DNA from 4 places in the Mesorhizobium sp. WSM1293 genome. Region 2 is predicted to be linked to each of the others. Evidence: predicted binding sites of a transcription regulator. Region 2 holds the regulator's gene; each other region holds the start of a gene.
The links. The regulator PhoB, encoded in region 2, activates phosphate uptake and scavenging genes when phosphate is short. The targets are predictions, from matches to a motif close to TGTCATNNANCTGTCAT.
Positions count from the first base shown of each region.

Region 1: phnC (phosphonate ABC transporter ATP-binding protein) is a predicted target of PhoB. The motif match lies at 1,478-1,494, and genes of this name have one in related genera.
Region 3: M729_RS0118650 (YdcH family protein) is a predicted target of PhoB. The motif match lies at 1,034-1,050, and genes of this name have one in related genera.
Region 4: M729_RS0112300 (ceramide glucosyltransferase) is a predicted target of PhoB. The motif match lies at 861-877, and genes of this name have one in related genera.

Region 1 is NZ_AZUV01000005.1:51,457-53,656, forward strand. It holds gene phnD (phosphonate ABC transporter substrate-binding protein) at 1-448, opposite strand, end outside; gene phnC (phosphonate ABC transporter ATP-binding protein) at 541-1,398, opposite strand; gene M729_RS0108150 (DapH/DapD/GlmU-related protein) at 1,784-2,200, opposite strand, start outside.
Region 2 is NZ_AZUV01000023.1:44,798-46,997, reverse strand. It holds gene pstB (phosphate ABC transporter ATP-binding protein PstB) at 1-217, shown strand, start outside; gene phoU (phosphate signaling complex protein PhoU) at 244-951, shown strand; gene phoB (phosphate regulon transcriptional regulator PhoB) at 968-1,657, shown strand; gene M729_RS0124360 (ROK family protein) at 1,674-2,200, opposite strand, start outside.
Region 3 is NZ_AZUV01000014.1:27,037-29,236, forward strand. It holds gene ispG (flavodoxin-dependent (E)-4-hydroxy-3-methylbut-2-enyl-diphosphate synthase) at 1-449, opposite strand, end outside; gene M729_RS0118650 (YdcH family protein) at 784-963, opposite strand; gene M729_RS0118655 (DUF465 domain-containing protein) at 1,203-1,406, shown strand; gene M729_RS0118660 (TIM barrel protein) at 1,801-2,200, shown strand, end outside.
Region 4 is NZ_AZUV01000009.1:116,382-118,581, reverse strand. It holds gene M729_RS0112310 (Hsp33 family molecular chaperone) at 1-312, shown strand, start outside; gene apaG (Co2+/Mg2+ efflux protein ApaG) at 360-752, opposite strand; gene M729_RS0112300 (ceramide glucosyltransferase) at 986-2,137, shown strand; gene M729_RS0112295 (O-succinylhomoserine sulfhydrylase) at 2,145-2,200, opposite strand, start outside.

The DNA.
Region 1 (2,200 bases), on a different contig from region 2:
CGGAGGTCGAATCCGGATCGGCGTAGCCGAGCTTCTTACCCTTGGCCGACTTGATGTCGGTAATGCCGGAGGATTTCAGCGCCAGGCCGATCGAATAATAGCCGGTGGCGCCGTCGGTCTGCTGGGTGGTGAGGATCGGGGTGACCGCCTTCGGGTCCTTGAGAGCGACGCTGGCGTAGCCGGAAGCGCCGAGTTCGGCGAAGTCGAGCGTGCCGCCGAGCAGGCCCTGGATGACGCCGTCATAGTCGGCGGCGGGGAACAGCGAGACCTTTTCGAAGCCGAATTCGGTCTTCAAATGGTCGGCGAGGCACTGGTAGTTGCGCAGCCGGTCGGTTTCGTTTTCGCCGCCGAGAATGCCGACGCGAAATTCCTTCATGTCGGCGGCATGGGCCATGCTAGTCGCCATGGCGAGCACCGAAACGGCGCCAAAGACCATCTTCCTGAACATTGGATATTTCTCCTGTAGGTTCCGGCCCCGCGCCGGCAGCGTTATCGATTTTGACAGGTGCCCTTGACGTGGGCTGGCGATCCCAACCGCTCTCAATATCCCGGGAATGCGGGCTCGAGCGGTCCGGCGGATGCGGCGATCTTTCGGCTGAAGGCAACGCTGGTCGAGGTGATGGCCTCGGAGATTTCCTGGCCATTGCTGTCGGCGCCGTAGACGAGGCGCACCGCCTCGCGGTTGAGCTCTTCCGGCGGGCCGTCGAAGACGACCTTGCCGGCAGCCATGCCGATGATGCGGTTGCAGTAGGTGCGGGCGGTGTCCAGCGTGTGCAGATTGGTGACGACGGTGATGCCTTCGCGCAAATTGATGTCCTGCAGCGAATCCATCACCACCTTGGCGTTGAGCGGGTCGAGCGAGGCGATCGGCTCGTCGGCGAGGATCACTCTGGGCTGCTGCATCATGGCACGAGCGATGGCGACGCGCTGCTGCTGGCCGCCCGACAAGGTGCCGGCGGGCTGCAGCGCGGTGCGGGCGATGTCGAGCCGCTCGAGTGCCGCGACCGCCTCGGCGCATTCGGCGCGCGAGAACATGCCGAACAGGTTGGTGATGGTCGAGCGGTGGTTCAGCTTGCCGAGCAGCACATTGGTCAGCACGTCGAGGCGCGGCACCAGGTTGAACTGCTGGAAGATCATGGCGCAGTCACGCTGCCAGCGCCGCAGCGGCGAACCGCTCAGCTTCGAGACCTCGGCGCCGTCAAAAAAAATCGACCCCTGGCTGGGATCGATGAGACGGTTGATCATGCGAAGGAGGGTTGATTTGCCGGCGCCCGAACGGCCGATGACGCCAACCATCTGACCCTGCGGGATCGCGATGTTGATGTCGCTGACGGCAGTGTTCTTGCCAAATCGTCGGGTGACACCGCGGATTTCGAGCGTGGCGGAATTTGCTGGCATGGGGGCAGGTTCCAGTCCGGGACCATTGATCGTCAGGCTCTCGCCTAACGCAGCCACATGAACCTGCCGTGTCGCGATGATGTCAGTTTTGTTACGCTCCACAGGCCTTAGCTTGTCAGCCTGGCTTACCTGTAAGTTGCGCAGGGACCCACAGCATATAGAGTGGAGCTATCGCCGCCGTGAACAAAACACAGCCTAATATCATCAACGTTATTGAAGAGCCAACGTCGGATTGCCTCCAACGCTTAGCTGCAAGCTTAATCACCAAAATTCCCAACGCGACCAACCCCAGTCCAATGAAAAGAGGTATTACGACAATAAAGGTCACATATGCCCCATGGCTCTGGGTTGGGTGCTTATTAGTTCGATGAAAGCACCATTCGCGTCAACCATGCTTCTCCAGAAATGCCTCTGCGGACAGCTCACGGAAGTCCTCAAGGCAAGCGCGCAGCCTTGCATGGTCCCAGTCCCACCAGGCCAGCGCCTGGTAGCGTTCGGCCGTGCGGCGATCGAAGCGCTCGCGGATCGGCTTTGCCGGCACGCCGGCGACGATCGTATAGGGCGCTACATCTTTCGAGACGACAGCGCCGGCGCCGACCGCGGCGCCATCGCCGATGGTGACGCCGGGCAGGATGGTCGAGCCGTGACCAAGCCAGGTGTCGTGGCCGATGGTGACCCGCTTGGCGCGGCGCTGGGCGAAGAATTCGCTTTCGTGCTCGGCATCGTCCCAGTAGTCGGAGGCGCGATAGGTGAAATGGTGCAGCGTCGGCCGCCAGGTCGGGTGGTTGGTGGCGTTGATGCG
Region 2 (2,200 bases):
GATCGCCACCGCTCGCGTCGAGGAACTGATCGACGAACTGCGTCAGAACTATACGATCGTCATCGTCACCCATTCGATGCAGCAGGCAGCGCGCGTGTCGCAGCGCACCGCGATGTTCCATCTTGGCTATCTGGTCGAGGAGGGCGCCACCGACAAGATGTTCACCACCCCCGACGACAAACGCACCCAGGACTACATCACCGGCCGGTTCGGCTGATCTCTGGCATATGAGGGACGAAGATCATGGGTGAACATACCGTTGCATCTTTCGATGAGGATCTGGAGCAGATCAGCCAGCTGATCCGCGACATGGGCGATCTCGCCCGCTCGATGGTCGGTGGCTCGACCAGGGCTTTGCTCAATTCGGACAATGCGCTGGCGCAGCGGGTGGTTTCCGACGACGCCATCATGGATGCACGCCAGCGCGAGCTGGACGATCGTGCCATCACGCTGATCGCCAAGCGCCAGCCAATGGCCAACGATCTGCGTGCGGTGGTCGGTTCGATCCGCATGGCCGGCGACCTCGAGCGCATCGGCGACCTTGCCAAGAACATCGCCAAGCGCGTCGGCACTGTCGGGCTGAGCGTCACGCCGCACGACCTTTCGCATTCGATCGACGCAATGGCGCAGCTGGTGCTGATCCAGGTGCAGGGGGTCGTCGACGAGTATGCCGCCGCTGACGCGGCAGCGCTTGCCACGCTCAGAAACAATGATGAACGCATCGACGTCAAATACACATCGGTGTTCCGCGAACTGCTGACCTACATGATGGAAGATCCGCGCAACATCACGGCGTGCACGCACCTGTTGTTTTGCGCCAAGAACCTCGAGCGGATCGGCGACCACGTGACCAACATCGCCGAAAATGCCTATTATGTTTTGACCGGCACGCAGTTGCCAGCCAATCGTCCGAAGCAGGACGAGACGGCAATGTCCGCGCCAGCGGCATGACAGGGGTGACCAGCCGATGATCGCGCCACGCATCATGGTGGTGGAGGATGAGGAGCCGCTAGGCGTGCTGCTCCGCTACAATCTTGAATCCGAAGGTTACCAGGTCGAAGTGGTGACGCGCGGCGACGAGGCCGAAATCCGGCTGCAGGAGAACGTTCCAGACCTTCTGGTGCTCGACTGGATGGTGCCTGCGGTTTCCGGTATCGAACTCTGCCGCCGGCTAAGGATGCGTCCCGAGACCGAGCGGCTGCCGATCATCATGCTGACCGCGCGAGGCGAGGAAAGCGACCGCGTGCGCGGCCTCTCGACCGGTGCCGACGACTATCTGGTCAAGCCTTTCTCGACGCCGGAGTTCATGGCCAGGGTCAAGGCACTGCTGCGCCGGGCCAAGCCGGAAGTGCTGTCCAGCGTGCTCAAGGTCGGCGATATCGTGCTCGATCGCGAGTCGCACCGCGTCTATCGCAAGAAGAGCGAGATCCGGCTCGGGCCGACGGAATTCCGCCTGCTTGAATTCATGATGCGCCATCCAGGCCGCGTGTTCTCGCGCAGCCAACTGCTCGACAATGTCTGGGGCGAGACGATCTACATCGACGAACGCACGGTCGATGTGCATGTCGGCCGGCTGCGCAAGGCGGTCAACAACGGCCGCATGCCCGATGTCATTCGCACCATCCGTGGGGCGGGTTACGCCATTCGCGAGGACTGAACTCCCTCGTTTGAACTCACGCCACGTTCTTGCCGCCGAGACCGGATCTCGCCTGCACGCCCGGCGCAAAAATCTCCTGATCGACGAAGATCAGCGCCCGCATGGCGCAGCCTTCGCGGATCAGCGGCAGTTCGTTCGGCTCGGTGTCGAAGGAAATCGACATGGAATGCTGGCCGCCGGCGGTCTGGGCAATCGCTTGCCGCAATGCCGGCTCGATCAGGTCGAAGGCGGCAGCGCTGACGCCGACCATGGCGACCGGCGCCGGATCGATCAGCGCAAACAGGCTGCCGAGGCCGTAGCCGAGCGCTTCGCCGGCCTTGCGATAGGCTTCCCGTTCGGGCCCGTCCCTTTCGCGGGCGGCAGCAGCCAGGGCGCGCATGTCGGCGTCGCTGACATCGGCGACGGGCTCTGCATCCTCGCCCATCTGCCGCGCGTTGCGCCAGATGGCATAATTGCCGGCATAGGCTTCGACGCAGCCGCGCCGTCCGCAGCGACACAGCGCGCCGTTCGGCCGATGGATCATGTGGCCGAATTCGCCGCCCG
Region 3 (2,200 bases), on a different contig from region 2:
ACACCGATGCGCACCGGCTTGTCATGCCTGATCGCCATCTCGACGATGTCGGCGAACTGCCGGTCCTTCTTGTCCTTGAAGCCGACATTGCCGGGGTTGATGCGATATTTGGCCAGCGCCTCGGCGCAGGCCGGGTGATCGGCCAAGAGCTTGTGGCCGATATAGTGGAAGTCGCCGACCAGCGGCACGTTGATGCCAAGTCGCTGAAGCCGCTCATGAATGCGCGGTACGGCGGCGGCACTCTCGTCGCGATCGACGGTGATGCGCACGATCTCGGAGCCGGCCCGGTGCAGTGCTGCGACCTGCGCGACGGTCTGGTCGATATCGGCCGTGTCGGTGTTGGTCATCGATTGGACGACAACAGGCGCGCCGCCGCCGACGACCACGCCGCCGACATCGACGCCGACCGAGGTGCGGCGGGGGAAAGGAGAGGAAAAATATCCGGTCATGCCGGCAGCCTTTTGTCTCTGGAGCATCTTGTGTCCTGCATGGGCGCACAACGACGCCCCGGGCCGATGCGCTGAGGTCCGGGCATGAGGTGGAGGAGCAAAGATGGCTTGTCAATGGCGACAGGTCGCCACTGGCCGGAATCGGCACGCCGCCAACGACCAAAAACAATCGATGATCTGGCGAACGGGCGACAGCCGAAGCGGATATTAAGCCGGGTGCAAGTCCAGCTTCGGCTGACAGACCGGTGCTGGGAAATCAAACCCCTCCACGCCGGCGGCGGGGAGCCGCCGGGAAAAGAGGCCGCGGATACCGGGCGGCTATGTCAGGAGGGCATCAATGCGTGGTCGGTTTTCCTCTTAGTTTTTCAATCTCGTCCTTGAGTGCCAGCTTGCGTCGCTTAAGATTCACGATTTCGAGGTCGTCGACCGATGGATGATTCATCGCGTCATCGATTTCACGTTCGATGTCGCCGTGTTTCCGCTGCAACTCATCAAGATGGGATGCAAGAGACATGATTGGTTCTCCCTTTCATGGTTTTCCTCGATTGCAACCGTCACGGCGCGTCCACCGCAGGTTCGCTTCTGTGACGGCACGGTGACAGTGTGTCACCTTCCGCGGGCGATGTCGAATGATCCGTGGTAGCATTCCACGACACTGTGAAATGTGATATGGGCTGCACGCCGGTGACAAAACACCCGGCCCCGCCCAATCAGGCCCAGCTTTGGGCGCCGCAGACGTGCAGACGGTAGAGAATGTCCGATCAGGAACAGGCCGATATTCGCCTCGAATTTTCCCGCCTGAAGCAGGAACACGCCGATTTCGATGCAGCCATCAACGCGATGATCGCCATGGCCTGCGATCCGCTGCAGATCCAGCGCATGAAGAAGAAGAAGCTGTTCCTCAAGGACCGGCTGATGGCGCTGGAAGACAAGATCATTCCCGACATCATTGCTTGAACGATGTGAAGTACTGACGCTGATCGAGCGCCAGGCAGCGGCGATCTGCATCTCCCTGCGCGGTCGTGTGACGGTGCCTTTGGCCGGTCAATCGTTGGGCTCTTTTTCGCCGGCGCACTAGCCGCGAAGGCGCCTCCTGCCGGGCGATCTCGCACATGGAGCACCTCGAACTCGACGGCTTCGTCGCACGTTTCCGCAAAACGGCGGCTGAGGACGGTCCTCCCCAGTCACTGATCCCGCCGTTCTGACGGATTGTCCGGTGACGCCGCTGGGAAACCTGCGCCTTCGCGCGGCTCAGCCCCGGCCGTCGACACAGCTCACCGTCCGCCCCTCAAAACAATGACTTTACAAATATTTGTGTTTATGTGAAGTCATGACGATTGAAGGATCGACCATGACAGCCACTCGTTTCGCCACGCGCCTGAATTCCTTTGCCTCGCAGCCGCAGGCCGAATGGCCTGATCTTACCGGCAAGCCGTCGCTGCTGCAGATGGCGGCGCGCGCCGCCAAGGTCGGCGGGCTTACCGATCTCGACCTCAACTTTCCCGACCATGTCAGTGAAAAGCCTGCGGAAATCGCCCTCAAACTGGGCGATCTCGGGCTTTCCATCAATGGCTTTGCCATGCGCTACTACTCCAACCCCGCCTTCAAGCTCGGCGCATTCACCAATCCGGATCCGGCGGTGCGCCGCGAGGCCATCGACCTGACCAAAGCCGGCATCGACGCCGTGCGTGAGGCCGGCGCCAGCCTGATGACGCTGTGGCTCGGCCAGGATGGCTTCGACTACGCCTTCC
Region 4 (2,200 bases), on a different contig from region 2:
GATCCGGTCGACAATTCCTGGCAGGAGTTGCTGGCTCTGCTCGGCACCATCGAGCCGACCGAACTCATCGACCCGACGATCGGCGCCGAGCGGCTGCTCTACAGGCTGTTCCACGAGCATGGCGTGCGCGTCTTCGGCGGCGTTCCGGTCGCCGACCAGTGCTCGTGCTCCAGGGACAAGATCCGCGGCATCCTCGAGGGTTTTTCCGCCCAGGAGATCAAGGACAGCACCGAAGACGGCGGCATCCACGTCGCCTGCGAATTCTGTTCGAAGCAATATGATTTCGACCCGGCGGAATTTGCGGCCCAGTAGAGTAGAAACCACGCCTCACCGGTCGCTCCGCGGCCGGTGAGGCGAAATCAATTCACCGTCCGCCGCGTCCCCGGCAAGTCCAGCGAAAACGCCGGAATGGCGATGTCGAACGTCTCGCCCCGCTTGTTGCGCATCGTGTAATGCCCGACCATGATGCCGGACGGTGTCGAGAGCGGGCAACCGGACGTGTACTGGTAGCTGTCGCCGGGATTGAGTTCGGGCTGGTCGCCGACCACGCCGGGGCCGCGCACTTCCTCGACCCGGCCGGTGCCGTCGGTGATGTGCCAATAGCGCGACAGAAGCTGCACGAAATCGTCCGACTGATTGTCGATCGTTATCTGATAGCCCCAGACATAGCGGTTCTCAGAGGGATCCGAACGGTCCTCCAGATAGAACGGCCTGACCTGCACTTCGATGTTGCGCGTGACGGCGCTATACATAAGCGGCTCCAAAAAACGGTTCCAGCGGAACTTTCGGCGCTCCGTGCGGTTAGGTCAACCGATCGAAGCCTCCTCTGGCCGACCTCGCGGGCAGGTGCCGACAAAGAATGTCATTTAAGTGACATATGACAATGATGGTGTGCGCGGACTGGTGACGCGCGACTCGGGCGCTCTGCTGAACTGTTGAAACCGGCCATCTTGCGGACCGGTTTTCCTGGAGTGACCGGATCTCGATGCAACTCACTCTCATAGCCGCCACGCTTTCAACCGTCCTCATCCTCTCGAATCTCGCCAGCATCGTGCTCGCCGCGTCGCGTCTGAGACGGCGTCGCACCATTGCGCCGCCGGCCGGCAAGCCGCGGCCGGTGTCGATCGTCGTGCCGTCGCGCGGCGTCGAGCCGTTCACGCAGGAGACGCTGGAGCGCGCCTTCTCGCTCGACTGGCCGCGCTATGAGCTGATTTTCTGCGTCGCCCATGCCGACGATCCGGTGGTCAAATTGATAAACAGGACGATCGTCCGGTTTCCGAAAGTGCCGGCCCGGCTGCTTGTCGGCGACGACCGCATCAGCGCCAATCCGAAACTCAACAATTGCGTCAAGGGCTGGGAAGCGGCGCGGCACGACTGGGTCGTCCTGGCCGATTCCAACGTGCTGATGCCGAGGGACTACATCCAGCACCTGATGGCTGCCTGGCGGCCCGGCACCGGCCTTGTCTGCTCGACGCCGATTGGTTCGCGGCCGGCCGGCTTCTGGGCCGAGGTCGAATGCGCTTTCCTCAACACGCTGCAGGCGCGCTGGCAATATGCCGGTGAGGCTCTCGGCCTCGGCTTTGCCCAGGGCAAGAGCATGCTCTGGAACAAGCCGATGCTCGACGCCAATGGCGGCATCCGCGTGCTGGCCGCCGAGATCGCCGAGGATGCCGCTGCGACCAAGCTGGTGAACAGTCTCGGCCTGCGCGTCAATCTCGTCGCCGCCCCCTTCGAGCAGCCGCTTGGCCGGCGCTCGTTTGACGAGATCTGGTCGCGTCAGGCCCGTTGGGCGCGCCTGCGCCGCGTCACTTTCCCGCTGTTCTTCGCACCCGAAATCCTGACCGGCGCCGTGGTGCCGCTGGTGCTTGCGTTGCTTGCGGCGGCAAGCGCCGGTTTCAGCCTCTGGGCAACCGCCCTTGCCGTGCTGGCGGCCTTCTATCTTCCAGAGTGCGCCCTGGCCTGGTCCAAGGGCTGGTACCTGTCGCCACGCATGGTCGCTGCGCTCATGGCGCGCGACCTGATCCTGCCGGCGATGTGGGGGCGCGGTTGGCTCGGCGGCGCCGTCGACTGGCGCGGCAATGCGATGACCATCGGCACCAAGACGGCCGAGCTGGAAGAGACGCCGTCCGGCGCCTGAAGGCCTCCTACCTGGCCTTCAGCGCCTGCGCGATGTCCTCGAGCAGATCGTCGGTATCCTCCA